3 regions of the Metallumcola ferriviriculae genome follow, and region 1 is predicted to be linked to each of the others. Evidence: riboswitches for the same ligand, from Rfam matches in the RefSeq annotation. Region 1 holds a riboswitch; each other region holds the start of a gene.
What was found. A riboswitch is a leader RNA that binds a small molecule or an ion and turns the genes downstream of it on or off. The one in region 1 is predicted to bind cobalamin.
Positions count from the first base shown of each region.

Region 2: it holds a riboswitch for cobalamin, as region 1 does, so the genes downstream of both, MFMK1_RS14530 (S-layer homology domain-containing protein) here and MFMK1_RS08125 (energy-coupling factor ABC transporter permease) in region 1, are expected to answer to the same signal.
Region 3: it holds a riboswitch for cobalamin, as region 1 does, so the genes downstream of both, MFMK1_RS07210 (ECF transporter S component) here and MFMK1_RS08125 (energy-coupling factor ABC transporter permease) in region 1, are expected to answer to the same signal.

Region 1 covers NZ_CP121694.1:1,608,678-1,618,405, reverse strand. The annotation lists gene MFMK1_RS08165 (cobalt-precorrin 5A hydrolase) at 1-826, opposite strand, end outside; gene cobM (precorrin-4 C(11)-methyltransferase) at 823-1,590, opposite strand; gene cobI (precorrin-2 C(20)-methyltransferase) at 1,587-2,303, opposite strand; gene cbiT (precorrin-6Y C5,15-methyltransferase (decarboxylating) subunit CbiT) at 2,307-2,894, opposite strand; gene cbiE (precorrin-6y C5,15-methyltransferase (decarboxylating) subunit CbiE) at 2,887-3,507, opposite strand; gene cbiD (cobalt-precorrin-5B (C(1))-methyltransferase CbiD) at 3,486-5,429, opposite strand; gene cbiQ (cobalt ECF transporter T component CbiQ) at 5,431-6,135, opposite strand; gene MFMK1_RS08130 (hypothetical protein) at 6,132-6,401, opposite strand; gene MFMK1_RS08125 (energy-coupling factor ABC transporter permease) at 6,388-7,074, opposite strand; cobalamin riboswitch at 7,181-7,372, opposite strand; gene MFMK1_RS08120 (P-II family nitrogen regulator) at 7,570-7,908, opposite strand; gene MFMK1_RS08115 (ammonium transporter) at 8,053-9,375, opposite strand.
Region 2 covers NZ_CP121694.1:2,952,626-2,962,353, forward strand. The annotation lists gene MFMK1_RS14530 (S-layer homology domain-containing protein) at 1-2,309, opposite strand, end outside; cobalamin riboswitch at 2,435-2,600, opposite strand; gene MFMK1_RS14535 (Na+/H+ antiporter NhaA) at 2,741-3,925, opposite strand; gene MFMK1_RS14540 (spore germination protein) at 4,184-5,701, opposite strand; gene spoVAEA (stage V sporulation protein SpoVABEA) at 5,698-6,279, opposite strand; gene spoVAE (stage V sporulation protein AE) at 6,282-6,638, opposite strand; gene spoVAD (stage V sporulation protein AD) at 6,704-7,657, opposite strand; gene spoVAC (stage V sporulation protein AC) at 7,755-8,243, opposite strand; gene MFMK1_RS14565 (dodecin family protein) at 8,344-8,559, opposite strand; gene sigF (RNA polymerase sporulation sigma factor SigF) at 8,796-9,578, opposite strand; gene spoIIAB (anti-sigma F factor) at 9,593-9,728, opposite strand, start outside.
Region 3 covers NZ_CP121694.1:1,443,880-1,453,607, reverse strand. The annotation lists gene pglX (BREX-1 system adenine-specific DNA-methyltransferase PglX) at 1-2,138, opposite strand, end outside; gene MFMK1_RS07235 (SHOCT domain-containing protein) at 2,309-2,551, shown strand; gene MFMK1_RS07230 (YlbF/YmcA family competence regulator) at 2,634-2,978, opposite strand; gene MFMK1_RS07225 (DUF362 domain-containing protein) at 3,034-4,155, opposite strand; gene MFMK1_RS07220 (sulfurtransferase TusA family protein) at 4,276-4,521, opposite strand; gene MFMK1_RS07215 (AIR synthase related protein) at 4,647-5,402, opposite strand; gene MFMK1_RS07210 (ECF transporter S component) at 5,392-5,871, opposite strand; cobalamin riboswitch at 5,967-6,151, opposite strand; TPP riboswitch at 6,249-6,348, shown strand; gene thiS (sulfur carrier protein ThiS) at 6,461-6,655, shown strand; gene MFMK1_RS07200 (thiazole synthase) at 6,756-7,532, shown strand; gene thiH (2-iminoacetate synthase ThiH) at 7,532-8,635, shown strand; gene thiE (thiamine phosphate synthase) at 8,660-9,679, shown strand.

The sequences.
Region 1 (9,728 bases):
AATACTGCAGCGCCGCTTCTTCCTTTTTCACCGTGCAGGTACCTACCTGTTTGATTGAGCTGATACTTAACCTATTTTTTTCTAACGTTTCAAGGACAGCCCCTTCTATTTTCTGGTAGTGGATCCCCTTCCTACACCCTATACCCAGGTAAAGGTTTGGCGGCCTAAGGTGAAGAAAAGGTTTCTTTAACTGATGGCCTGTTTTATTGGTAACCAACACCTTTATGCTGTTTTCCAATTCCAAACGTGTTTTGGCTTTAGACACCGGGTAACCGCCCAAGGTTTTGCCCTCAAGATAATCGCAATCAGTTACCAAACTAACACTACTGCCGTTAGCCAGAGCCGCATTAACTTCCGTTAACCTTTCCATAGGCTCTACTTTCCAGCCCAGCTGCCGCGCTAATTCGTCTATCGCCACTATGCCCTGAACATCGGTGGAAGTAGTGATGACTGGCTCCGCCCCAATCTTTTCTGCCAACTGACTGGCTAGCTGATTAGCGCCCCCAAGATGACCGGAAAGAGCACTGACAACAAATCTGCCTGCTTCATCCATTACCAGTATTGCAGGATCTTGATCTTTCCCCTGTAAATATGGACCAATGGTACGAATCACAATGCCTAAGGCCATAATCAGCACCACTGCTCGGTATTGAGAGAGGATTTCGGGAAACAAATCTTTTAAGGAAGCAAAGGTCCTATATTCAGGATGCAGGGAACTATTATCTTGTCGTTTGTTTAATACGAAAACATCACAGTCCTTTACTTCGGCAATTTTACCTGCAAGGGTACAGCCACCTCGAGTAAGGGCTACTACTGCAATTTTCATTTGCTTTCATCCTGCTTAGCTTCACGATAGCCATGGCTGAACTCGGGGTGGTAAAGTAACGAGCGCTGATAATCGTTACCCAGAAAGTCCCCTACCAAAATTAATGCAGTGCGGCTGATAGCTGCTGCTTTTACTTTTTCTGCAATGTTTGACAAAGTACCGTGAACTATCTTTTCTTCCGGCCAGGAAGCTTTCTGAACCACTGCCACCGGCGTCTGCTCAGGATATCCCTGCCGCAGTTCCGCTACTACTTTATCAATCATCTGTACCGACAGAAACAAGCACATGGTGGCTCCGTGCTTGGCCAATCCGGCGAGGTTTTCCTGCTCCGGAACGGGCGTTCTGCCCTCTAAGCGAGTAAGAATTACCGTTTGACTGATATCAGGCAAGGTATATTCTCGCTTAATGCTTGCAGCCGCTGCCAGAAACGAGCTAACCCCGGGAATAATATCGAAAGCTATGCCCTCTTGTGCCAGCGCATCCATCTGTTCTTGTATGGCACCATATAGGCACGGGTCACCGGTATGTACTCGGGCTACAGTTCTCCCTAGGCTTACGGCCTTTTTCATCACTGCCAATACTTCTTCCAAAGTCATACCCGCACTGTCGTAAACTTCCGCATCCTTTCTACCATGAGCTAATACTTCCTTATTCACCAATGAGCCAGCATAAATAATAACGTCCGCCTCATTTAATGCTTTGGCACCCTTAACTGTAATCAAATCGGGGTCTCCGGGTCCGGCACCGATAAAAATTACTTTCATGACAATCCCCCTTTTTTCCCAGCCTTGACAATCATCAGAGACAAATAGTCTATTTGTTGCCCCCGCAGCCTATCAATATCATTGGTAATCAGCTCTTTTTCCGTGCCGCAGCGGCTGATGAACAATGTCTGTTCTTTAAGATTAAGTTCATCTAGAACCTTGACGATGGTATCAAAAGAGCGGGATACTTTCATCAGAACACAATTTTCATGTTTGCTTAGCATATCTTTCAAATAAACCTCAGCGCCCACCGATGGTACAATTACCAATGTTTCATCACCTTCTACCAACGGCAACCCCGCCCTAGCTGCACAAGCTGCAAAAGAAGTAATCCCGGGTACAAATTCTACTTTAATTTGCGGTTGCATACGCTGGATCGCTTCCAGCAAATATGAAGCCGTACTGTAAGTAAGTGAGTCACCCAGAGTTAAAAAGGCCACATCGCCGTCCATTAGCCGCTTGAGAACATTTTCCGCGGCTTTTTCCCAATAATCGTTCAGCTTAATGCGACAGCTGATCATGGGCATATAGAGAAATTCGACCGGTATTCCATCAGGTATGTATCGTCGTGTAATGTCCAGTGCCACACTTTCTTCCTTTTCCTTAGCTTTAGGAACAAATATGGCGGCCACCTCCTGTAATATCCGGTGGGCCTTTAAAGTTAATAGTTCCGGGTCACCGGGACCCACGCCAATCGCGTATAATTTGTTCAAGCTCTAACCCCCTTTCACACCCCAAGCAATAGTAACCGGATTTAGTGCCTGCCACATATGTACCTTCCCGGCTTTTTTCATTTTGCTTAAAGATAGGCTGACTGCATCAACTGTGAAGCCGTTCATCTCCATGAGATTAACAGCCTGATACGTGGTTTCCAGCGTAACCGCATTGATCACAATGCGGCCTCCTTCCGGCAGAAGTTCTGCAAGAGTTTCGATGATAGTTTGCAACTGACCGCCGCTGCCGCCGATAAAAACCCGATCGGGGGCAGGTAATCCTTCAAGACAGCCCGGTGCCTTTCCCGGCACCAACTGGACGTTTTCCAAGGAGTATTGCGCTGCGTTTCGCTGAATGAGTTCCCCCGCAGATTCTTTTTCTTCTATGGCAAACACTTTACCCTCCGGCATAAGGAGAGCAGCTTCAACAGTGACAGACCCGGTACCCGCCCCGATATCATAAAGAACATGATGACGTTCCAGTGCCAGCTTAGCCAGGGATATTACACGAATTTCTTCTTTAGTCATCGGCACTTCACCGCGCATAAACTCATGGTCAGGAATCCCGGGTACCGCTTTTTTTTCATTCATAACAAATCACCATCACGCTATTTGTTGCCTCCGTTTCTACCTGAGAAAGATAATTGATACTAATGCTTTCCATTTCCGTGCATAAATTGTCGCATACATATACTAGAGGATCACCCGGCACTTTCCCTTGAAGAAAACGAGCAATGACCCCGGGGTTATGATGCTTATCCGTTAGTACGGCCACCACCCGGTCTGGCCTGATAATTTCCGCCAGCCCTGTTAACGGGCGCCCATGAACACTATAGAACACCGCATCCTGCCAGGTACGGCCTATCCTGGCAAAAGCCAGCTGCATGGAACTTACTCCCGGTATTACCTTAATCTCTTCTTCTGTAAAATGGCGCTTTACATAGTTCAGCATACTGTAAAAACCAGGATCACCGCTCACTAAAACTGCTACTTTATAATCCTCTCTCAGCCCTTTTAGTTTATTGATGGTTCCCTGAAGGTCTCCGTCAATCACATGCTGAGGTTTCTTTAAGTGGGAAAACAGCGCCAGGGCCCTTGGCCCCCCCATAAGATAATCTGATCGTTGCACCGCTTTAACCGCGGCCGGAAGCAGGTAGTCTTTATGTCCCGGCCCGATGCCCACTACGGTAATTGGGAATACCATTGTTTACTCCTCCCTATGGCCAACGCGTTGGCATCAAAACCCACTACTTCACCTTTTAATGAAAGCAGTATGCTTCCAACTTCCAACTTCCCGTGAATTCTTTGCTGCGCCCTGGCAGATATCCTGCCCGCTAGCTTATAAAGAACAGGGGCTAAATCATGCTCCTTTAATACAGGAATAGCCGCCTCAGCGGTAACGCATTGGGCTAAAGTCTCCAGAACCTCCTGCCGCACCCCTGATAGAGCCGCCTCAACAATTATCGCCTCTAATCTGGCATCTGCCATTTTACTGTGGGTATGGAAAATCCCTGCGGCCACCTTTGCCAATTTCCCTAAATGTCCGCACAATACTATTCTTCTAACCCCCGAAACCACACTTTGGTCCAGCATATACCCGACAAAATTACTCATTTGAACCACGGCCTGCTCAGGGATACCCAATGCATGGGCGTGCTTTTGTCCTATTCGGCCCGGAGTAAGTACTATAGTATCCTCCCCTTGGGCTAAGGCCACCTTAATTTGCGGTACCAGTGAGTTTTTAAAGGCTTCCTCAGACATGGGCTCAACAATTCCGGTAGTTCCCAGAAGGGAAATTCCGCCCTTGATGCCCAATTGGGGGTTAAGAGTTCTCGCAGCAACCTGTTCGCCTCCCGGCACCCAGACTTTTATGTTTATACCTTGATCAGCGGTTATTACTGACCGTACAGCCTCTTCAATCATCCGGCGAGGCACCGGGTTTATGGCAGGTTCCCCCACAGCCACTGCCAATCCGGGTTTCGTCACTGTACCTACCCCTTCCCCGGTAGTAATGGTTATCCCGGGGGCCTCGGCCAAACTTGCCTGGGCAAAAACCTTAATACCGTCAGTGATATCCGGGTCATCGCCCGCATCTTTGATCACGCTGCAACTGGCGGTATGGTTACCAACAATGCAGTCGTGAACACCCAGGTTTAGCATTACACCTGAAGGAGTATAAATAGAAATTTTATCTAAATTTTCTTTGGTTAGAAGCAGCGCAGTCGCCCCTTTGGCCGCAGCGGCGGCACAGGAACCGGTAGTATAACCTTTACGCCAGCGGCGCTTTTGAGGCTTGGTTCCTGTATAAAGCAGGGTACGCCAGGCTTGCCCGATAGTAAGAGGGATATCATCGTGAAAACGCCAACCATGATGTTTTTCTATTACCTCAAACAGATGGCCAATTCGCGGCAGCCTCAACCCTGCCTGCCGTAACGCCTCTCTGTTATTAAAAACTGTCTCGGGATTGCCCTCCAATACCATAGTGCCTCGCTCCAGAATAAGTACTCGATGAGCATATACCGGCACCAGTTCCACATCGTGGGTTGAGAAAATAACCGTCAAACCTCGTTCCTGGTTAAGACGAAGCACTAATTTCATCAGATCGCTGACAGCAACCGGGTCCAGCCCTGCTGTGGGCTCATCCAAAATAAGTATTTCCGGCTCCATAGCCAACACCCCAGCCACTGCCACTCTTTTCTTTTGGCCGAAGCTCAGCATATGAATGGGGCGATGTTCAAAACCTTCCAGCCCAACCACCGCCAGGCTTTGCTGTACCCGACGAAAAATTTCATCCTTAGGCAAACCCATATTTGCCGGACCAAAAGCTACGTCCTGGGCCACGGTGGGAGCCAGTAACTGATCATTGGGGTCTTGGAAAACAAAACCGATGCGCCTGTGCAATTCCCGCTTTGATATATCATCCAACGGCGTATCGCCCATTTTTATTTCCCCTTCTTGAATATCTAAAATCCCTGTAAGCAGCTTAAAAAGGGTGGTTTTACCTGACCCGTTACGGCCAAGTACCGCTAAAAATTCACCCGGCCATACAGTTAGATTTACTGATTCCAATGCGCTGATGCTGCCGGCATATTTATAGGAAAGTTTATTAATATCTATTAGCGCCAAATCATTTCCGTCTCCTTTCAAAAGTATCCAGGGGAAAACTATCCTCATAACCCCTTAACTGCATAGCTTGGGCAGAAATTTCCGCTTTATCCAATGCTCTAACCAGCACCAATGCCCCCAGCTTTATAGTGTTAACAAAAGAATGCCTCCAGGTATCATGACCCAGACGTAACTGCTGAGCATTATGTAGACGTGCCGCCTCCAGTAAGAGAATAAATATGTAACGATAACATAAAACCAGTGTTTCCAGCAGTACTGCCGGTACATGAAACCAGCTGGCAGCGGAAATAAATTCGGCCATTGATGTGACAATACTGAAAATTGTGATCAGCGAAACCCCTGAAATAATGCGAAGGGCCAATACTAATCCCTCATGCACACCTTCTATAAAAATAGAAGCTTTGATGCCACCTAAAGACCAACTAACCAAGGGAGTTTGGCCCACCATTATCGCTTTAGTCAACATAAAGAAAATAGCAATCACCAAAGGTAAACCTAGCCGGGCCATAAAAAAACGTATTGGATACCCAAGAAGTATTACCCCTGCAAATACCGTAGTTAATATGGCCAGAGAGCCGTAAATGCCTGCGCCAAACAAAAATAATATCCCAGCCGTAGCCGTTACTAATTTGATTCGCGGGTCAACATAACGAACCACGGAATCCCGATATGCCCAGGTATCATTAAAATAGAGCTTATGTTTCAATCCTGCTCCCTCCTACCAAACGCCTTATGCCAGTAGTGATAGATCAGGAAACCAGAAACAAACCCGCCAAAAGTAAAAATAAAAAGTTCACCTGCACCACCGATTGCCAGAATGGGCTTCCCTGCCGATGCACCTAACTGGACAGCGAAATTTGCAGCCATATCATCGGTACCACTGCTGCCCCTTGGCGCTATTATCAAAGCAGCAATAAGAAATACGGAAAACAGCAGCGACAGCCATAGCACTAAATACTTATAGGGTCTCATTACCATCACCCGCTTGTTTGAAATTCAAACCAATTCTTAACAGTATATCCGGCCTGATTTGTTTTAAATAACCAAATACTCCACCGGTAAAGATGCCTTCCACCAGAGCCAGTGGTAATTGGGTGGGCATAAAGATTAATAAAAACTTCACCCAAACATCCCAAAGAGGTTTTGTATCGTGTAATGCCAAAGCCAATTGCAAAGATGTTACCAAATATACTGCCAAATCTCCAACAAACGCCGAAATTCCTACTGCCAATACTAGGGGCAGTTGCATTTTTCGTAATGATTTAAACAAACCATATGATACAAAGGAACCGACTATACCCATAGAAAAGACATTAGCGCCAAGAGTGGTCAACCCACCATGGGCAAAGAAAACCGCTTGCAGAAAAAGAGCAATAACGCTTAATAATGTTGCCATCCATGGTCCTACAATAATGGCAGCCAAAGGCGTCCCGATAGCATGAGAGCTGGTTCCATAAGGCAGTGGAATGGGAAAAAGAGATATTATAAATACGGTTGCTGCCATTAAACCCACTAAAGGTTTAACCAATTTATCCTCCTTTGCTCTTTTTTTCAGTCGCTTCATCCCTACCAAAACCGCCGGTAAAGACAAGCCAAACCAACCGGCAGCCCATTGAACTGGCAGCGACATCTCCGGCAAATGCATATTAGTGTCCTCCTTTCAAAGTAATTGAATAATAAGGAAAACCCCTTGCAGCAAGCCAAGGGGTTTTAGGCAAAAATACATAGCCATCCCTATCACCCGTAGGATTACGATACGTTTGTAACAGGCAGGTCTCCTGACTATGGATCAAAGCCACACTGCGCCTTCCCGGACTATACAAAGTCCAGTGGCATTTGCAGTAGGCTACCCATTTACAGTGGCGGGGACCGTGCCGTTCCCTTTAAATAAGGTACGGACTTCCCTTTTAAGTCTCTTTGACACCTGTTAGCAACAATATTAAATTATTAGTTATTTTGTACTATTCTCACTCTTTGATAAAATTCCTCTTTCCCATAGGATATTTTTTTTTGATAGGAAACAAGTTCTTCCGTGGAATCAAATTTTTCATTCGGCCCACATTACTCAGATTCAGCTATCTATCAAAAGATTGAAGAAAGAGGTGTAATGGGATTAAGCACATTACACCTCTTGTATATTTTAAAGGGCATCTTCAGCGGATTCACCAGTGCGGATACGAATGGCCTGTTCCACCGGATATATGAATATCTTACCGTCCCCGATTTCGCCAGTATAAGACTGCTTTTTAATAATCTCAACAATCTGCTCCACCTCTTGGTCTCTCACAACCATCTCAATTTTAACTTTAGGTAACAGGTTAATAGTGTATGAACTGCCGCGATAAACTTCTGTTTTACCCTGTTGAAGACCACAGCCGATAACATTGGTAACGGTCATCCCTTTGATGTTATATTGTGCCAATTCATCTTTTACTTCTTCAAATTTTGCCGGCCTGATAATGCACTCAACCTTTTTCATTTGATTACCTCCATGGAAATACTTGCAGCGCTATGTTTCCATTCATGAGTTTTGAAAGCATCCTGCTACTATTACCATAATTATACCACTAGGTGTCTGTACTGCAAGCCCTCCCGCGGTGGTTACCATTGGGGATGGAGCCAATTAAGATGTGCTAGAATAACCTTCTTGCTCTGGTACTTTTAGCTGATTATATTTGCTGGAATAGGAGGGATCTGTTACCCCCAAAGAATAGTCCCTGTAGCCTTCTTCGCCGTGCAATGACTGATCCAGCCCGGCCTCTTCTTCTTCCTGACTAGCTCTAAGTGGAACAATAAGCGATACCAATTTTAATATAAGAAAGGTTGATACGGCGGCCATAGCATAGGTTGCGGCTACCGCTATCAACTGCTTAGTCAATAAAGATCCGTCACCATAAAACAGACCGTTTGCACCTGCTTCGTTAATTGTCGTAGTTGCAAACAATCCGGTGGCAACCGCGCCCCAGGTTCCCCCGATACCGTGGATACCAAATGCGTCAAGGGCATCATCGTAGCCTAGTTTAGCCTTCAATAATGCGACAGAATTATAGCAGAGAGCTCCACCAATCAAGCCAATTATAATGGATGCCAGCGGCGTGACAAAACCCGCCGCAGGAGTTATGGCAACCAAGCCTGCAACAGCGCCGCTGGCTGCCCCCACACTTGTAGGTTTGCCGTAATGACTCCATTCAACAAGTAGCCATGCCAATGCGCCCGCAGCTGCTGCGGTATTGGTATTGATAAAAGCATATGCCGCCAAACCATTTGCGGAAAGAGCACTTCCGGCATTAAAGCCAAACCATCCAAACCATAAAAGTCCTGTACCTATCACTACCATAGGTATATTGTGCGGGACAAACTGCTCTTTACCTACCCTTTTTCTTTTACCAAGAACTAAAGCAGCAACCAAAGCGGAAACACCGGACAAAATATGAACAACAGTACCACCGGCAAAATCAAGAGCGCCAAGTTCTCTTATCCAGCCGCCCACACCCCATACCCAATGAGCAACTGGATTGTAAGCAACCACTGCCCAAAATAAAATAAACAAGGCAAATGCATTAAAACGCATCCTTTCGGCAATAGAGCCAGAAATAATTGCAGGTGTAATAATTGCAAACATCATTTGAAATGCCACGAATACTAAAGCGGGGATAGTTGCAGCATAATCGGGATTTGGACTCCCCCCTATACCACTTAAGCCAATCCAGGACAGGTCACCGATAAGACCAAATTTATCAGGACCAAAGGAAAGGGAATAGCCTACAAGAACCCACTCCACAGAAATAAGTATCAGGGCTGCAAAGCTATACATAATTGTACTTAATACATTTTTCTTACGTACTAAACCTCCATAAAACAGCGCCAGGCCCGGCATGATCATTAAGAAAACAAACGCTGTTGACACAAGCAGCCACGCAGTATCACCAGTATCTATTTTTAACATAAGAAATCCTTCTCCTTAAAAACTATTTTTGTTTATCTATACTCTCTTTAACTACAAAAAAAACAGCACTCAATCCAGTAAAGGAAAAGCACCGTCGCCCTCTTATAATCACAAAGTACACCGTTGTACCTCACAGTTTTAGATTATTACCTTAACCATTTGTAACAAATCTGTTCGCCTTTATAAACTACCTCCCTTTTAAAATACATGTTCTTTGGTGACCTTCCGAACATTCTCCTTAATTGGACCAAAATAAAATACGCCCTCGTTAAGTGCCACGCACTTTACAAGGACGTCTTTGCCCATACATTTATTCGGACAACCTTGCCCGAATGTATTTTGTTAATTACAAT
Region 2 (9,728 bases), 1.3 Mb from region 1:
ATGGAGGAAACATAGCTACCGCCAAACCCCGTCTCCACATCAAGCCCTAATCCCATTAACGCATCCATAACCGTGGATCCTGCCGGAAGCTGCAGCTGGTCCTCAACTACTGGCGAAATGTCCTGAACTTCGATGTTTACGCTAATTGTGTTGTCGTCTGAGTTGGACGGAGGCTCAGGGTCGTCCGGGGAATTAGTAATTATGCCTGATAATGCCGGCATAACCCTGCCATAATGGACCTGAGTCGGATATTCCTCGGTAAAGCTTGCTAAAGCCAACAGGGTATCCCACGTGGTATAGGCTTCTACCCCCATCGACTTAAAGGCCCCGGTTGCTGGGTTTTGATTCTTTAACAGTGCCGTAACTAAATTCCCCTCAGCTTTTTGCCAAATGCCCATCGTGGGGTTTATGCCCAGTTTGGATAAGGTCAGTACTACCTGGGCGGTGGAATCATAGTTTGCACCGTACATATCTGCAATAGCACCGCTGTCGTCCTGTTTTCCATTAAACGCGGCTATTGTTTCCTGGGCGATCGTGTCCCCGGAATCTACACTTAATGCATTGAAAGCTCTCAATATCATCGCACTAGTATCTATATCCTGGTAAACTACCTCATTACCATCATAACCCGTGTAACTAGCCGTCCATAGTCCTCCGTCACGGTCTAAATTTTTAAAATAACTTTCTGCCGCCTGGGGATATGTCACAGCTTCTCCTGCCTCGACAACAGCTATCACTGCCTGAGCATTATCTGCCGTTGATTTAGCCCCGTCAAATTCGCCGCTGCTTTGCTGTCTCCCTTTCAAGTCAGCTGCTAAGTTTTGACCATTAAAGTCCGAAGCATCCATTCCTAAAGCATTTAAAATATTAATCGCTGTAATTAACTTCTGCGTGTCGCTAAAATCAAATCCGGCCAGATAATCTAAATAGGTATCGCCGCCATTTGACAAATTTACCAGATCAACCCCGGATGCCGCCAATGCGTAGGCCACCTGGTCATCCACGCCAAGTGAACCGTCCCAGCCGCTGTAAGCGAATGACCCGTCTGACTGCTGCAGGTCTGTTAAATAACTTTCTGCCTGGGTCATAACCGGCCCTACCTTATCTACATTGGCCAAAGCCAACAGGGTATCCCACGTGGTATAGGCTTCTACCCCCATCGACTTAAAGGCCCCGGTTGCTGGGTTTTGATTCTTTAACAGTGCCGTAACTAAATTCCCCTCAGCTTTTTGCCAAATGCCCATCGTGGGGTTTATGCCCAGTTTGGATAAGGTCAGTACTACCTGGGCGGTGGAATCATAGTTTGCACCGTACATATCTGCAATAGCACCGCTGTCGTCCTGTTTTCCATTAAACGCGGCTATTGTTTCCTGGGCGATCGTGTCCCCGGAATCTACACTTAATGCATTGAAAGCTCTCAATATCATCGCACTAGTATCTATATCCTGGTAAACTACCTCATTACCATCATAACCCGTGTAACTAGCCGTCCATAGTCCTCCGTCACGGTCTAAATTTTTAAAATAACTTTCTGCCGCCTGGGGATATGTCACAGCTTCTCCTGCCTCGACAACAGCTATCACTGCCTGAGCATTATCTGCCGTTGATTTAGCCCCGTCAAATTCGCCGCTGCTTTGCTGTCTCCCTTTCAAGTCAGCTGCTAAGTTTTGACCATTAAAGTCCGAAGCATCCATTCCTAAAGCATTTAAAATATTAATCGCTGTAATTAACTTCTGCGTGTCGCTAAAATCAAATCCGGCCAGATAATCTAAATAGGTATCGCCGCCATTTGACAAATTTACCAGATCAACCCCGGATGCCGCCAATGCGTAGGCCACCTGGTCATCCACGCCAAGTGAACCGTCCCAGCCGCTGTAAGCGAATGACCCGTCTGACTGCTGCAGGTCTGTTAAATAGCCCAGTGACCTTCCGATAGCAAGGTCCACCCAATCAGCATAGGTCGTTATATTTATTTCTGCTTCGTAAACATCTTGATATACAGCCTTTATTACTTGGTCCTGCTTAAATGATTGCGGGGACATCAAAGTAATATCTAATTGAGGTCCACCTGTATACGTGTCCAATTGGTTGTTATCTTCGCCAAGGTATAACCAAGTAATACCGGAATAAACCTGACCATAGACGCTGTCATAAACGTCAGCATTTATGGTAACTTCCTGTCCCGCAGCAAATACCCCGCCGTCTGCAGGGGAAATAATATCTACGGTTACCCCGGCTAACGCCATGCCGGTCATGTTCAGCACCATCACAACTACCAACAACAAGACAAAAAACTTTCTTCTTTTCACTTTCTTCCCTCCCAGTTGTACTTCGGTTTTACGGGGAGAAACTTCCATTAAATATAAAAAAACCCGGCCACGGCCGGGTTTAGGTAAAACGGAATAGTATCCCCATTTCCTTCCCACCGAAGGTTGTTGAATTCTCGTCACCGGCAGTGATCTCCTGACTTGCACTTCACCCTAGTCCCTGTGCCTTCCCGGTTTCCCAGTGGCTTGATACAGGTTTCGTCCGTGCTTACAGTAGCGGGGGCTGTAGCGGATTTGCACCGCTTTCCCACAACAGGTAACAATATTTATTTTCTTTATTTTACCTTATTTATAGCATTTCAGCAACAGTTTTCGCAAAGTTCTGAAAAAAAAGAGAAACTAAATCGACGCTTACCTTGAAATTTCCACACACATAAGGACTTGGGGTTTTCACCCCAAGTCCTTATTTTTTATCAATGTTCCTCAACTACAGGGGTTGCTTCCTCGTTTATCTTTCTGATACCCAGCATCTTTCCAACCGCCAACGCCAGGATGGCCACAAAACCGCTGAATAAAGCGCCCATCTTGGCAGCGCCTTGGATGGACGGGTCAACAAATGCCGCCCCGGCCACAAATAATGCTACCGTTAGACCAAGCGCCGCTACCAAGGCTGCGGTAAACAGTTCTTTCTGTCCCATACCCTCAGGCAAAGGAAAACCTACCAGCTTGCCCAAGTTGGCCAGAGTAACTATACCCACCGTTTTACCTAGCAGCAGGCCCACAAAAACCAACCATGTGGCGGCACCGATGCCGGACAGCTGTACACCCGCATTGGAAAGGCCAAAGAAAAATAGCCCAAAATCCACAATAACCTTCCATTCATGTTCAAACCGCGCCAGGGTGGAATGCTCTTCCTCTTCCTCTTCTGCTTCAAACAGATGCCCGCGCGCAGTAACAGGATGGGGTAAAAACGGTACAATAAATACCAAAGCCAGTGCCGGGTGCAAATGAGTATTATGAAGTCCGGTCCAGCTGAGCAATCCTGCTACCAATAAATATGGCCAATAATTACGCACATTAAATTTCCTCAGTGCGAAGGCAACGATCACTGCCGCCAGCACCAACAACAGCCAAATAGGTTCGGCGGGCTGCAAAGGATCGGGGTAGAAAACGGCTATGATAACTAATCCAATGGCATCATCGGCAATTGCCAGTAATAAGAGAAACTTTACGGCAGGATGCGCTGCGCCGAATACAAAACGAGCCACCAACCACGCCAAGGCAATATCGGTTGCGGTGGGAATACCCCACCCTCTGACCAGCTCGGGTGAGCCAAAAACTGCGTTTAACCCTAAGTACACCGCTACAGGACCGACAACCCCGCCAATAGTGGCTAAAAGAGGGTTAATTGCCTTTTTGAGCGGGTTAAGGTCCCCGCCTGGCATCAAGCTCTGGGTTATCTCCACACCGGCTATCGCAAAGAAAAATACCATAAAAATATCGTTAACTAGAAAATGAAAATTGGCACCAAAGATTAATTCCGTTTCCATCAATTCATGATAGCTGTGAGGAGAAATGTTTGCCCAAATAAGTGCTGCGAATACGCCCGCAATTAAAGGAATTGAAAACTCTTGAAGCATTTGAATTGTTTTTTTCATTCATATCCTCCCTTGATAAAAGATTTCTTTGTTTAATTATTTGAAAAAAGTAGTTTCCTTTTTCTACACTTATCCTTTTTGTAGCTTATTTCCGACTCCAATTTTTATTCTTCTTCCTTATCAAGCATCAAACCTTTATTTTATTCATCCAAATGTTCTGCAAATCCTGCTAAAAAGAAAATCTTCTTATATTCAAACTAATTATCCACAATTTTCTATGCATTAAGAAACCCGGTTGAAATGACCAACCGGGCAGTGCTATTCTTTTTCGTCCGGGTCATCTTTTGGCTTCATAGCCACCGCCGGCTGGCGATCAGGGTCTATGGGCTTTAATATCGACGGTCTGAGGTTTTGGATTGGTACCGGAGAACGGATAATAATCGATTTAAACGCTTTGTAGTTAAAAGGTATCAACGGCCATAAATATGGCACGCCAAATGATTTAGTTAGGGCTAAGATCATAAAATATAACACAGTAACACCGGCGAATCCCGGCAGCCGCAGCAGACCTGTACCCACCAGCAGAGCAACGCGTACCAATCTGTTAGCCATACTCATCTCATAACTGGGAGTGGCAAAAGAACCGATAGCTGCTACCGCCATATATAGTATCACTTCGGGAGCAAATAGGCCGATGTCAATGGCTACTTGCCCTATCAAAACTGCGGCAATAAGGCCCAAAGCAGTAGCCAAGGCTGAAGGTGTATGCACTGCTGCCATGCGCATCAAATCAATACCCAACTGGGCAAACAAAAATTGCCACATCAAGCCCACTTTTCCGACATCGGTGGGCCCAATAAATTTTAAGCTTTCCGGGAGCAGGGACGGTTCCAGAGAGAACAGCAGCCATAATGGGGCGATAAACACACTGCCAATCATGCCGATAAAGCGCACCCAACGTAAATATGCACCTACAGGTGGGGCTTCACGAAATTCCTCCGCATGCTGCACATGATGAAAAAAAGTAGCCGGTAATATAATTACACTGGGCGAGGTATCAACAATAATTAGGACATGTCCCTCCAGCAAATGTTGGGCAGCCACATCAGGCCTTTCGGTATATCTTACCCGGGGAAACGGATTCCAAAAACTTCCGGGCGTTATCAATTCCTCCACCGATTTTTCTGCCATGGGTAAGCCGTCAATATCGATCTCAGTGAGCTTGCTTTTCACCTTTTCCACAAGTCTAGGATTTGCTATATCATCAATATAAGAGATACAGATATCTTGCTTGGAGCGTCGACCCACATTCATAATTTCCATTCTTAACTTTGGGTCACGAATACGGCGGCGAATTAAGGCCGTATTGAAAACAATAGTCTCTACAAAACCATCTCTAGAGCCCCGCACCACCCGTTCAAGGTCAGGTTCCTGAGGGCCACGCGCCGGGTATGTTCTGGCATCAATAACTATGGCTTGATCGAGGCCATCCACAAACAGGGCAATAGGACCGGATAAGATGGTATCTACTACCTTATGTAGGTCATCCACTCCATCCGTTTCAAGATAATTAATTTGTTTTTTTACTATCTTTTCAAAGGTATTGGGAGTAATTTGGTCACGTTCAATGGAAGTAAGACGGCGCATAATCCAAAGCATAATATCGTCTTTGGCAAAACCATCAACAAAAAGTAATGCCGCATCTTTGCCGGCAACAGTGATTTCCCGCCACATCAGGTCAAAACTGTTATCCGGACTTAGTTCGTTATATATCCATTCCTTATTATCGGATAGCTTTTTGCTGACAGGCATTTTTTCATTAATGTTTTCCGTCATACCTGATATCCACTCCTAGCTAATATTTCCTCCACCGCCCGGGTAGTGATAGGCGCACCTTTATGACTGCGGTCAGATCCCTTCATTTTTCCTACATCACCGACCCCAACAATTATTGGTATATTGTAATCATTTAAAACATCCACCGTATCCCCCTGGAGCTTGGGGCTGTGATCTGTTCGAGGATAACCATCCTTATCAACTGCTTCCTGAATAAGTTCACCGTCCCTTGTTATTGAACAATCTACCTTTACGCCACGAATATGGTCTGTATTAGAGGCAACTGCCACCACTCCCAACACTTCCACCTGACCGTTTCGTACAATTTCGGCCAACGCCTGCTCACCCTGGGCTTGGCCCCGGTCACCCCTGTCATCCAACATCACAAGTACTGGATCATAAGGTGTTTCCAATATATGGGATATTATTTCATCGCCGGTAATGGGGGTAGGATTCCCCGCAGATAAAGAGATGCATCGCCCGCCTACCCTGTGGGCCACTTCCTCCACGGCCTTTCGGGCCACCTTATCACCATCGGTAATAAGCACTACTCGTTTCTTATCGCCTGTGGTCCGCATAATTATCCTTGGGGGTTAAACATGACTGCCATCATGTAACCAAAGACCACTGCTGCGGCAATACCTACCGAAGTAGCCTCAACACCGCCTCCGAAAGCACCCAGCAAACCATTAACTTTGACAGAATCCATGACCCCCTGCGCCAAAGTGTGGCCAAAGCCGCTTAGTGGAATTGTCGCCCCCGCACCCCCTAAATTTACTAAAGGTTGGTATAATCCAATTGCACTGGCCACCGCACCAAGAGTCACATAACCCACCAACACATGACCCGGAGTGATATCATAAGGTGTTAAGTCCATTATCAGTTGACCGACCAGGCATAGAGCTCCACCTACCAAAAATGCCATCAATATAGTCAAGATATCTTCCTCCTTTGATAAATTTAATAACTTGACAAAAAGGTGCCAGGCACCTTTTTGTCAAGTTATTGCATTTCGAATGCGACGGCGTGGCCGATGCCAGGTATTGATTCTCCCTGTTGACAGGACAATGGGCTGTGCAGTGCACCGGTGCCAACGCCCAGTATTCTCTTGAATTTACCTGCCATCATCTCTTCTATTAAATAGCCGCAGGTTACTACCGCGGAGCAAGCACAACCACTGCCGCCGGCATGTACATCTTGAGATGGGTCGAAAATGAGGATACCGCAGTCAGTATAGTTATTGCTTAAATCGGTATTCTGTTGTTGGGCAAGTTTCTCCACCAGTGCCTTACCGACTGTGGCTAAATCGCCGGTGACGATTAAATCATAATCTTCCGGCGTACGGCCAGTATCCATCAGATGGGTCAGGATGGTATCTGCCGCGGCTGGAGCCATAGCCGACCCCATATCGTTGGCATCTTTAATGCCCTGATCTACGATTTTACCGATTGTAGCATGGGTAATCTTTGGCCCCGAGCCCTCTTTGCCAATCAACATTGCCCCCGCTCCTGTTACCGTCCATTGGGAAGTCATAGGGCGCTGAGCGCCCAACTCCGTTGGATAGCGGTACTGCCGCTCTGCCGTATCGTGATGGCTGGAAACCGCTACCACCACTTTTTCGGCATAACCTCCGTCCACCATCATCGCCGCCAGGGCAATTCCCTCGTACATGGTCGAACAAGCGCCGTAAAGCCCTACGAATGGGATTGTTAGCTGCCGAGCGGCATAGTTAGCAGAAATAATCTGATTCAGCAGGTCTCCCGCCAGCAAATAGTCTATATCCTGAGGCGTTAATCCCGCCTTCTTAATCACCGTTTCTACAGATTCTGTCAGCAATTTGCTTTCTGCTTTTTCCCAGGTCTTTTCACCGTGATAAGTATCTTGAACAATTTTATCAAAGCTATCTGCGAGCGGCCCTTCGCCCTCTTTAGGACCCACAATTGATGCGGCAGCCATTATCGCCGGCGGGTCAGCAAACCGTATCGTTCTTTGACCGATGCGTTTGTTTCTATCCAATCCATTTCACTCCAGTCGTGCATTGTTAACTGCTTTTTCATTGCAAAAAAAATGTCACCAGACCAATAATCACCGAAACTACAAATCCATAAACCAATACGGGACCGGCAACAGTAAACATCTTAGCAGCTACTCCATAGACGTAACCTTCTCGTTTGAATTCCAATGCCGGAGCAACTATGGAATTTGCAAATCCGGTAATTGGCACAATAGAACCCGCACCAGCAAATTTCCCCAGGTTATCATAGATACCCAAGCCGGTAAAAAATGCTCCCAAGAATACCATTACCACCAAAGTGGAAGTACCTGCTTCTTTTGAGGTCAAGCCCCCAGCCTGAAAGAGATTTTGAATAATTTGTGCGATTGCAGTAATGGCTCCCCCCACCACAAAGGCAGCCACAGCATTTTTCAGCCAAGTCTGGCTAGGTTTAACCTGCTGGGCCAACTGCTGATACTCTTGCTGTTCCGCTTGTTTCTTTGCCTGCTGAAATTGTTTATCCAATAAATCGCCTTCTGTTGCTGCCATAAAAGCACCTCCGTATTTTAGTGTTTCCTTAGTAAGACAGTTTCATGCCAATGTAATTAGTAAAGCACCTACCGTTTGGCAGGTGCTTTTAGTTTCTCTTTTATAACGAGGCATTACCGCCATCATCGGCATAGGCAATTTTCACATTAGCTTTGTACTCGTTAAGTTTGCCGTTATGAACATTAGCGGTCAAATTGTAGACTTCCACACCAGTAATGTTGGGGATACCCCGGGAAGCTTCATTCACCGCTGCCTGCACTGCATCCTTCCAGTTATAAGCTGATTCACCAACTAGTTCAACTACTTTTACATGCATGTTTATCCCTCCTTATCAAATTTCTGTTTTTAGTTTTAGCTCATCTTGCAAATTATATACCAAAATAATGTGACCAAAGTCACTTTTTTATCATGACCTTGGCCCGTTGTTAATTGTTTAAATTGTTTGATAATATGGTGATAAGTAATAGCAGGTCTGAGGCCGGGAATGGAGCCCGGAGACCCAGAGTCCAGAGGCTCCCGCGAAGGCACTGTTATTGCGCACACAACCCCATCTTACCTTTTTTCGTTATCCGCCAGTAACTGGCGGATTTGTTTTAGGGCCTGTCTTTCAATCCGCGAAACTTGAACTTGGGATAATCCTATCACTTCCGCTACTTCTGTTTGGGTCTTATCTTGGAAAAAGCGCATTAGCAACACTTTTCGATGCTTTTCAGACAATGACATCAGTAAATCCTTTAAAGCAATTTTATCAAACCAAACATTCTCGTCTTCCTTGGTGCTGCCTAGTTGGTCCGATACAAAAATGGGATCACCACTATCCTGATAAAGTGTATCATAGATGGAACTGGGCAATTGGGCTGCCTCCAGGGCCTCCACTATTTGTTCCTTTGGTATGTCCAAGCTCTCAGCAAGTTCATTAATGCTGGGTTCACGCCCCATATTTTTACTTAATTCTTCCCTCCGAATTCTAACCTTTCCGGCAATTTCCTTTAACGAACGGCTCACCTTCACCGGACTATCATCCCTAAGGAAACGACGGATTTCCCCGACAATCATGGGTACTGCATATGTAGAAAACTTCACCCCATAAGACATATCAAATTTATCAATAGCTTTAATAAGCCCGATGGTACCGATTTGAAAAAGATCATCCAAATCATAACCTCGATTGTCAAAACGCTTGACGACATTAAAGACTAATTTCAAGTTGCAGTTTATTAGCTGCTCCCGGGCCTCTTCATCTCCATTTCTGGTTTTCTCCAGCAAATCCACTTGTTGTTGATCAGAGAGAAGAGGGAAACGAGGCAGATTCATTTCGGATAAACGACCAACCATGGCGCTGCTCTCCCTTACTTACTTAACTTTTTTAACATGTGTACTAGCGTGCCCCGCCCGGGCTCTGATTTAACATCCAGTCCATCCATAAAAGACTGCATGAAAACGAATCCCAATCCCATCCGCTCGGGGTCTGAAGAATATGTAGGT
Region 3 (9,728 bases), 160 kb from region 1:
CTCACTATTAATGGCAGCTTTGCAATGTTACCAACTTGAAAATTAAGGGTTGGATTGAGAATTTGCAGAAATTCAGCCGCAACCGTGGAATTTAAAAATGCCAAGAGATAATATGCATCCTCCACCCCTGGAAAAACTGACGAACCGCCCACATCAAAGAGGAAACCAGTATCCGATGCCCGGGCAGCAAACCTAGCTGAGCTGACAAAAGACCAGGTAATTCCCGGTTGAAAATAAAAGGCCTCATTACGAATTACCGATCGGGGTGACTCTTTTAGTTCTTGACCGTTATTATGCCAGTTAATGACGTGATAATTGTTGCCGTACCATTTGCGATATGAGCCGCCTTTATTATAAGGAAACCATTCTTTTTCACTGTCCCTTGCATCTTGGCTGTCACGACAGCCAAAGGCAATTTCGTCCCGGCTTACTTCCCACCAATAACGCAAAAAAGTATCGTTATCACCGGTAGCCAAACCCTGTCGGGGGGGCACTGTCTGCTCCAGGGGCGGCGCCGTCTTAAAAACTGCCCCAATTTTGTCCGACACCCAGTAGGCAATGGGGCAGCCGGGGATTTTTTTAAATTTGCTGGTGTCAGCTGTATAACGATAGGACACTGCAGAATTTTTGGTCGCTGCTAAAGTTTTCACCTGCTGAAGCGGCGCACCTTTAAAGTCTGCCAATCTGATATAGGTCCCTTGGGTATGGCCCGGTTGATTATGAATAACGAAAGCACAAATTGGGACAGTGGCCTCTTCAAATGCCGAATACTCCAATTGGACCAAACTGCTAATGTTATGTTCATCAATTAAGAAGCGACGAAGTTTTTCATAAGATTTGATGAACATCCATACGAAAGGTGCCATCATAGCCGTATAACCGCCTGCAACAGTCATCAGACAACATTTTTTCATAAACACTGCAAACAGATCTGCCTGGACATCATACCAATTTGTGCTGACAAACTGTTTCATGTCTTTATCCATCGCTTTACGGTTCAGGTAGGGGGGATTGGTAATTACAGCATGGTATTGACTTGCCAATATTTCAGCCTGCTTCACCAAAGGCGCAAATTTACTTGCCACGACAGGATCCGTTACCGCCAACCGCCGGACGAGAAAGGGAATATCCATCTGAGCCACATCGAGCATAGACCCGTACCCTTTAGCATTACTAAACACATCCAATAAATCCTTTACCTTTTGCAGCGGCCCGTCCCCGCCGGCACCCGAAAATTTTCGGATATCTTCATCACCTAGCCCACCAGGTTCTTGAAAAGCATATACATCGGGCTTTAATTCTTCCTCCAAATTCCGGGCCTTTTTTTCAGCTGCCTTGATTGACAGGGCAAAACTCGCCAGCGATACGGCATGCTCATCAATGTCCATGCCGGATAGATTATTTTTTAGGATTAATCGGGGAATATTTTCAGCAGCATAACCATCAGCAAGGTAAATGTCATAAAGTACGTCAAAAGCATATACCAGAATATGTCCACAGCCACAGGCAGGATCAAGTATTCTAATATTTTCCGGCAGTAATCTGCCCTCTGAAAAGAAGCCTTGGCTGCCCTGTAACGGTTCAATCAAGTAAAGCCATTTGCTTCTCAATGGGTGGCGGGGGTTCCCCGCTAACCAGAGCCGCCCTACCGAATTTTCTACCATATATCTTACTAGCCAATCAGGAGTAAATAGCTGAGTGGCTACGGGTAAATCAGCTTTCTTAACCGGGCCCTTATTGATACCTAACAGCTCTTTTTGCCTATCCGCCATAAAAAACTGGTAAAACCAGCCGATTGTTTCCACACTATTCCAATCAGTTTCCTCTAACTCCCCTGCCAGATCCATTAAACAACCTTGTGCGCTCAGCAATGCTTGAGGAAATGAAGCCAGTGCTTCCCTCTGTCCGGTAAACAACCTGGGGAAGAGGCCCTCTAGTCGGGAACAATCAGCAATAAATTCCTCCACAGGAATTTGCCTAGGCAAAAAATCCACCTTGCCGGGAAGATAACCGTTTGTTCTTATGAAATACCACACAGTAAAGTAGGTATACCATCGCAAAGCTATGCCCCGGTCAGTATGCGCCAATATTCTTCTTTTCGCCTTATAGGCAAATTTTTTAATCTTACTTCGGTCCATAATTACCTCGTTACTACCAAACTTTTTTTCCATAGTATACCAAATAGATGCTTTACTCAAGCAGTTAACTTGAGCAAACTACATAATTTAATCAAATAAACTCCACATTTTTATCACAAGTTGTTGATAGACTAATTACTATAATAGAAAATCTAAGGGGAGTGATTGATATGATGGGTGGCTACGGTATGGGCTACGGTGCGGGTTTATTAGGCATTTTCTATATGTTAGTACCTTTGCTAATAATCGGATTGATCATCTACTGGGCTGTTCGGGCCGCTGTCCAATCCGGCGGCGTACAGCAAAAGACCGGTCATATGGGCGCGATAGAAATTGCCGAAGAGAGATATGCTCGGGGAGAAATCTCTGACGAAGAACTTAATACAATCCGCAGCAACCTCAAAAAGAAATAGCCCGCCCTACCAAAATTATATTTTTTGGTTTAAAAAAACCGCGTGCCCTAACTAAAGGGACGCGGTTTTTTTATTGAATAAATTAAGAACTAATTTGACCAAATAGTTCGTTGGTGATGATCTGGTTAGCTTCTTCCATCACCTTACTAAAATCCTGTTGAGCCTGGAAAAAACGCTTTAGCGTCTCATTGGCCATAGCTTTCTGCTGCAGAAGTTGGAAACTCTGCACCTCACTATTCACCTGTTGTCCTTGGGCTTGACCCTCTTGGATGCGCCGCTGGCTTTCTTCCAGTTCATTTATCAATTCCTGGGCCACCGGGTCCAGCTTAATTCGAGCTTGAGCCGCATTTAGGTTGGAATACTCTTCTGTTTCCTTAACTGCCTGTGCAAATTCCTTTGCTTTCGTGTCTAAACTAATGATATTCACCTCCCACTAGCCCCATATTCTTGATAAGAATAATAAATCCTTTAAATATTTTTACCTAACTTTGGTTCCCTGCCATTAAATATGCTTCCAAAAAAGAAACAATATTTTTAGCAGTAGGCGGACATCCGGTCACATTTTTAGTCAACTTTCCTGTACATGTACCCACACCGATACCACTCTTTTCCTTCCCCTTAAATCCCTGACCGACGTAAACCTTTTCTGTTAACTGTTCCAGGTTGCCTTTATCTTTAAGACGCTGCAATGCGTGAATTAAGCTGCTGTAACAAGCTGAGCAGGCCTTTTGCTCCAAAACCCAGTAAGCTAATCGGTCCGCCTCTTGGCTGGCCAAAATTTCTCCTACTGCCGGCGCATCACCAAGGCAATTCAATTCATCAATATCTTCCCTAACTAATTGCGCAGAACCTACACCTAATTCTTCCGCCATACCTATATAAGGAATGTCATCAACCTGGTAGCCTATCAATTCCGCTGCATATGTATCCACCATCACCGGGTCCGTACCGGCAATTACCCGGTTCATCTGCACCGGGTTACCACCCCCTTCATAAGTGAGGTCGCCCACAATGCCATCTACCACTACCAAATTTGTCTTTATAACCTTATTCAATGCAGCAATAGGTCGGTGAAGTCCCATGGTGTGAAAGCGTCTCTTTTCTTTATCCGGGATGCAGCCTTTTAGGTTTTTCAATGCACAGGTCATTTTTGTCTGGCAGTGTGCTTTAAGCACCGGCATATTAATAAGGTAGTCTACTCCTAAAGCCTTACCGCATACATTTATTTTCATACCCTCTACGTCAAGTTCTTGGGCTTTATCTTTTTTCAGGTCGATCAGTTCCACCCCAAAATCCTCGCTGATATCCTTGTAGCCGCAAACCCGAAAAGCGTCCTCAGTATTATCTCCCACCCATGCACTTTCCAAAATAATTATATTTTTGTAGCCATATTCATGTAAGTACTTTATTACACCCCGTACTAACTCCGGCGAGGTAGTAGCACCCCAGTGTGCCGGTTGAGAAACCACCAGATTAGGTTTGATACCGATCAGGGGATTCTGCCTGCCAAGCTGGGCAATATCCTGCTGAACATCTAGAGCAGACATAATTTTAACGGCCATTTCTTCGGCTTGATCCCCATACATCACGTAAAGTTTATCCATCCATGCTCCTCCCCGTAAAATACGCAACACCCCCTCTGAACAAAAACATTTCATGCCTCTCGGCATCTAATAGAAAATTATCCATACCCCATAATTTCCCGTACATTAAAAAATCCCATATTAATTACCAGGTTCATACGTCTTCTTCACTATAATCTCCCAATCAGTATCATTGATCTTATTTACACTTAACACCTTTTCCCCCTGAATTTCTAGGCTCTTAGGCACATTATCCACTGCCGGCGAATAATCCACAATTACCCGCAGCACCTGCCCCAGCTCCATCTCTTCAAGTTCCAGTTTACTCCTCACAAATGGCATTGGGCATTCTTCACCTTTAAGGTCAATTTCCCGGTCAAATTGCATTAGTCTCCTCCTAAAACACTTAAAACTTGAATTTTATTTTACAAATCATTAATTACCATTATAATACCATTTCCCAATAGTCTTTAACAATTATGAAAGGCCGCAAATCAATAACGGCCTTTCATTTAAAACGTTATATCGGGTTTAAGTATTGCAATGGGGGTTACCGGTAAATGTAATTCCTTTAAATACCTTTCAGCCTCCCTTTCTCCGGTAGCAAGCACACATGTTGCCGGGCCGGCAGACTTTTGCATGTCTACCTTATCGGCGCCAAGAAGATATTCAAAAGATAATCCGGCGGTTATCGCCAACAGTTTAAGTTCATAATCAACACCTTTAGAACCTACCGGCAGGATTTCATGTATTTCTGTAACTTCCAGTAAATAACGCAGGGTCTTGATACCGGCGACAAGACGCGGCTTATCAAGCACTTCCGCACCCACCAAAGGTTTACCCACTAAGTAAACTATATCCCCATCCACTGAAGAACCGATTCTCAAATCATTCCGCTCGGCAACGCCCACCACCGTTACACCCATACCGGTCTGACTGGTAGGAAAGTTTTCTTCCGTACTGCCATTAATAAGTGATAGCGGCAGCCCAGCTTCCTCAATACTTTTCTTGATGCCATTAAGGATATTTTCCCCGGTAGGATGCATCTCCACGCTCAACGTGTCTATAATAGCCACAGGTAAAGCACCGCTGGCCATTACTTCCATTATAGGAACAACAGCTATCATTCTTCCCAGCAGTTCCCCGCTCACCTGCAGCTGATCACCGGATTTTGGGCCTACAGCCCCGGTAGAATCACATCCTATTATCAAAGTCTGCTGACCCAAATCCACCAGGGTTAAATCACGCACCCGCTTATTATCCGGCAACGTCTATACCAGCTTTCCGCACGGACTTATAAATAATGTACGCCAACAAAACATTCGCAAAGGAAGCTGCCAACAGGGGGGGCAGCATGGCCACGAAAAAAGGCCACCCGTTCATAGGTACCAAAGAAAGAGGCGCCAGGATTCCATTGGCCAGCGTGGTCAAAGTTATCGCTGCATAACCGTTCACTTTACGTACTAAAAACCCAAAAAGATAGGCAAACAGCGCCATCTGTACGGCAATAAGGAAATGAATCGGTAATGACAACGGGAAGCCCACTAAAGCAGATGATACTAGATGACCGATGGATATAATCAGTGCTGCTTCAGCACCGCCGAAGGCTGCAGCGGCAAAATACCCCGGCGCAGAATCAAATGCCACGGTTCCAGTAGGGCTGGGAACCTTTAAAAACGCACCTACAACACTTAATGCTACAAAAATACCAACACGAGTGACGGTTTTGGTTAACATATAAATCCCCCTTCGTTTTAAAAAAATTAAAAAGCCCCTGGTTTCCCAAGGACTTTTCCATCATCCTAAACTCCATCACCCCTTTCCGCGGGGGCTTAAAATCTCACTTATTGGCAGGTCTTCTGACTCAGGGCTGCCTAATCACTCCCCTTCCCGGCAAAACCAGTGGTTTCGGAGCTTTCGTAACCCTACTACAGCGGCGGGACCGCGTCCTTTACCTAAATATTAGGCCGAACTTCCCTATTCTCCCATGACGGGCACCAATAAGTCTTATTAAACTTTAAATGAAAATTCAACACAAACTAAAATTTTCCTGCCAGTTAACTAACTTTCTTTACAAGCCCCTTACTTTCAGGATATAATTTAATAAAATTAAATACTACCGCTGGGGGTGCCCTTTGGCTGAGAAGGAAATATTTCCTAACCCTTTAACCTGATGTAGTTAGTACTACCGTAGGGAAGCTTGAAATCTTTTATACCTGCTTTTCTACAGCAGGTTTTTTCTTTTTTTATCGCATTTTAACAACCTGTATTAAATATTGCTCTGACGCAGGAGGGTGCAACTCATTTTAAGCAAAGGAGGTATAGTATGATAGTCAATGGTAAGGAAATGAATATTCCGTCAGGTACCACTATCTCCGCCCTGTTAAAAAAACTCAAGATAAATGCGGAACGGGTTGTAGTACAAGTAAACCAGGAAATTATCTCTGCACAACGCTTTGAGAAAGTAATTCTTGATGCCGAAGACAAAATAGAAATTATCAGTTTTGTAGGAGGAGGCTAGGTCAATTTCGGGCATAAACCTTATTGAGTTGATGCCTTCCCCAAAGTTAACGCTTTTTTTAGTTAAGGCTTTTTGACTGTTATAAAAAGGAGTTGATCATATGGACCCTCTTTCTATCGGGGGCGTAGAATTAAACAGCCGTCTATTAATCGGCACAGGTAAATTTCCCAGTAAGCAGATTATACCTAAAGTAATTAATGCCTGTGAAACCCAGATTGTCACCATGGCACTGCGCAGAGTGGACATCGGTGCTGATGAGGACAATATTCTTGAATATATCCCCAAGGGATGTATTCTCCTTCCCAACACTTCTGGTGCTCGGGATGCCGATGAAGCGGTAAGGATCGCCCGCTTAGCCAGGGCATTGGGGGCGGGAAATTGGGTGAAAATCGAAGTTATTTCCGATAATAAGTACCTGCTGCCTGACAACCAAGAAACCATCAAAGCTACGGAAATTCTCGCTAAAGAAGGGTTTAAAGTACTGCCTTACATGAGTCCTGATTTAATGGCAGCAAAAAGAATGGTAGAAGCGGGTGCAGCAGCGGTAATGCCGCTAGGTGCACCCATTGGTACCAATCGCGGCATAAAGACCAAGGAACTGATACGCATTCTTATCGATGAAATTGAGGTGCCGGTTATTATCGATGCTGGGCTGGGCAAACCGTCAGACGCAGCAGAGGCCATGGAAATGGGTGCTTCAGCGGTGTTGGTCAATACTGCCATTGCCACTTCTGCTGACCCGGTAAAGATGGCCCAAGCTTTTTCTTTAGCAGTTAAAGCTGGTCGTATGGGTTATCTCGCAAAGATGGGCGCAAAAACTCGATACGCCCAAGCCTCCTCTCCCCTAACCGGTTTTCTCTTCGAAGGTGACAAATAATGAGCTTTTATCAATATTATTTGGCACACAAGGACTTTGATTTTAATTCTTTCTTCAGTAGTATCACAACAACAGATATTGAGCGGATACTCGCCAAGGATAAAATAAATGCCTATGACTTTTTATCACTACTCTCTCCTCAGGCGGAGAAGCACCTGGAATCCATGGCAGAGAAGGCACAAAAGCTTTCCCTGCAGCATTTCGGCAAGGCAATTCTCCTATTTACACCCATGTACATTGCTAACCATTGTATCAATAAATGTGCTTACTGTGGTTTTAATGTAGGCAACCGTATTAAAAGAAAAAAACTCACCGCGGAAGAAATAGAACAGGAAGCCAAAGCCATTGCCGCTACTGGATTAAGACATATCCTCTTTTTAACAGGAGAGTCCCCAGCTCAATCACCGGTTTCCTACATAGCAAAGGCTGCCGGGATATTAAAAAAACATTTCCACTCCGTGGGCATCGAAATCTATCCTCTAACAGAACAGGAATACAGCCAGGTAATCGATGCCGGTGTGGATAGTTTAACCGTCTATCAAGAAGTGTACGACGAAGGTATCTACGATAAGGTACACCTGGCGGGACCCAAACGAAACTACAGCTTTAGACTAGATGCTCCGGAACGAGCATGCCGGGCAAAAATACGCTCGGTAAATATCGGGGCACTGCTGGGATTAAATGAGTGGTGTAAAGAAGCCTTTTTCACCGGCCTCCATGCCGATTACCTACAAAATAAATATCCCGATGTAGCAGTAAGTGTCTCACTGCCCCGCATCCGTCCTCATGCGGGAACTTTCCAAGATATCTTCCCGGTCAATGATAAAAGCTTGGTACAAATTATGCTTGCCCTGCGCATCTTTCTTCCCTACACCGGTATAACCATTTCCACCAGGGAACGGCAGGAATACCGAGACCATTTAATACCTCTGGGCGTTACTAAAATGTCCGCCGGGGTAAGCACGGAAGTAGGCGGACATAGTTCCGAAGATAAGGGTGAAGGACAGTTTGAAATAGCTGATAATAGAAATGTTGCAAAAATGAAACAAGCCATACTGGCCAAGGGTTATCAACCCGTTTCTAAGGATTGGATGAGTTTTTAGTAAAACCTAGCCGAATTAAGCGAGGTGTGTAAACTGAATTATTACCGAATTATTGATGCCAATATCAACAGGGTAGCGGAAGGTGTTAGAGTTTTAGAGGATATCTCCCGGTTTATTATTGAAAATCCTGACACCACTAATTCCCTGAGAGAACTGCGACACCGGATACGCAAGAGTTTTAGCCATCCCCGCCTGGCAAATTATCGGAATGCTGCCGGGGATATAGGATTAAGTGTATCTGCTGCCACCACCTGGGACAATAAAGGAAATATCAGTGATTTAGTGACAGGAAATTTTAAGCGTATCCAAGAGGGTATTAGAAGTATCGAAGAACACTTGAAAATCTTGGGATATAACCAGCAATCCAAAGTCTACGAAACTCTCCGCTTCAGCGCTTATCAACTGGAAAAAAACTTTCCTTTAAAGAGAGTAGTCTTTGATGGTATCTACGGTATCACAGGTGAGACTTTTGCCACCGGAAAAACCAATGTAGATTTAGCAAAGGAAATGATTGCTGCTGGAATCACAGTCATCCAATACCGAGAAAAAGAAAAATCCAAGCTGGAAAAATATCACCAGTGTCAGACCATACGCCGCCTGACACTAGAAGCTGGTACCACTTTTATTGTCAACGATGACTTGGATATTGCCCTGGCAGTGACTGCTGACGGTATACACATCGGGCAGGATGATCTACCGCTAAAAAAAGTGCGACAAATCGCAGGCAATATGATCATAGGGGTATCCACCCACAACCCCGACCAGGCTAAGGCAGCAGTATCAGACGGTGCAGACTACATTGGCGTTGGTCCCATATTCTCCACTAACACCAAGAAAAACTTAGAAAAATCAGGCGGTCTGAAATATCTGGAATGGGTAGCAGAAAATATCAGTATTCCCCATGTAGCCATCGGCGGAATCAAGGAAGAAAATATCGCCCAGGTAAAAAAGCACGGCGGTAAATGTTTCGCCATTATATCAGAACTGGCAGGCGCCCACTCAATTGAGCAAAAGGTGGCTGCCCTTCACAGTGCGCTAGAATAAATAAGTGACACGTGGTGTCAGGCACCACAATAAGTGACACTTGGTATCC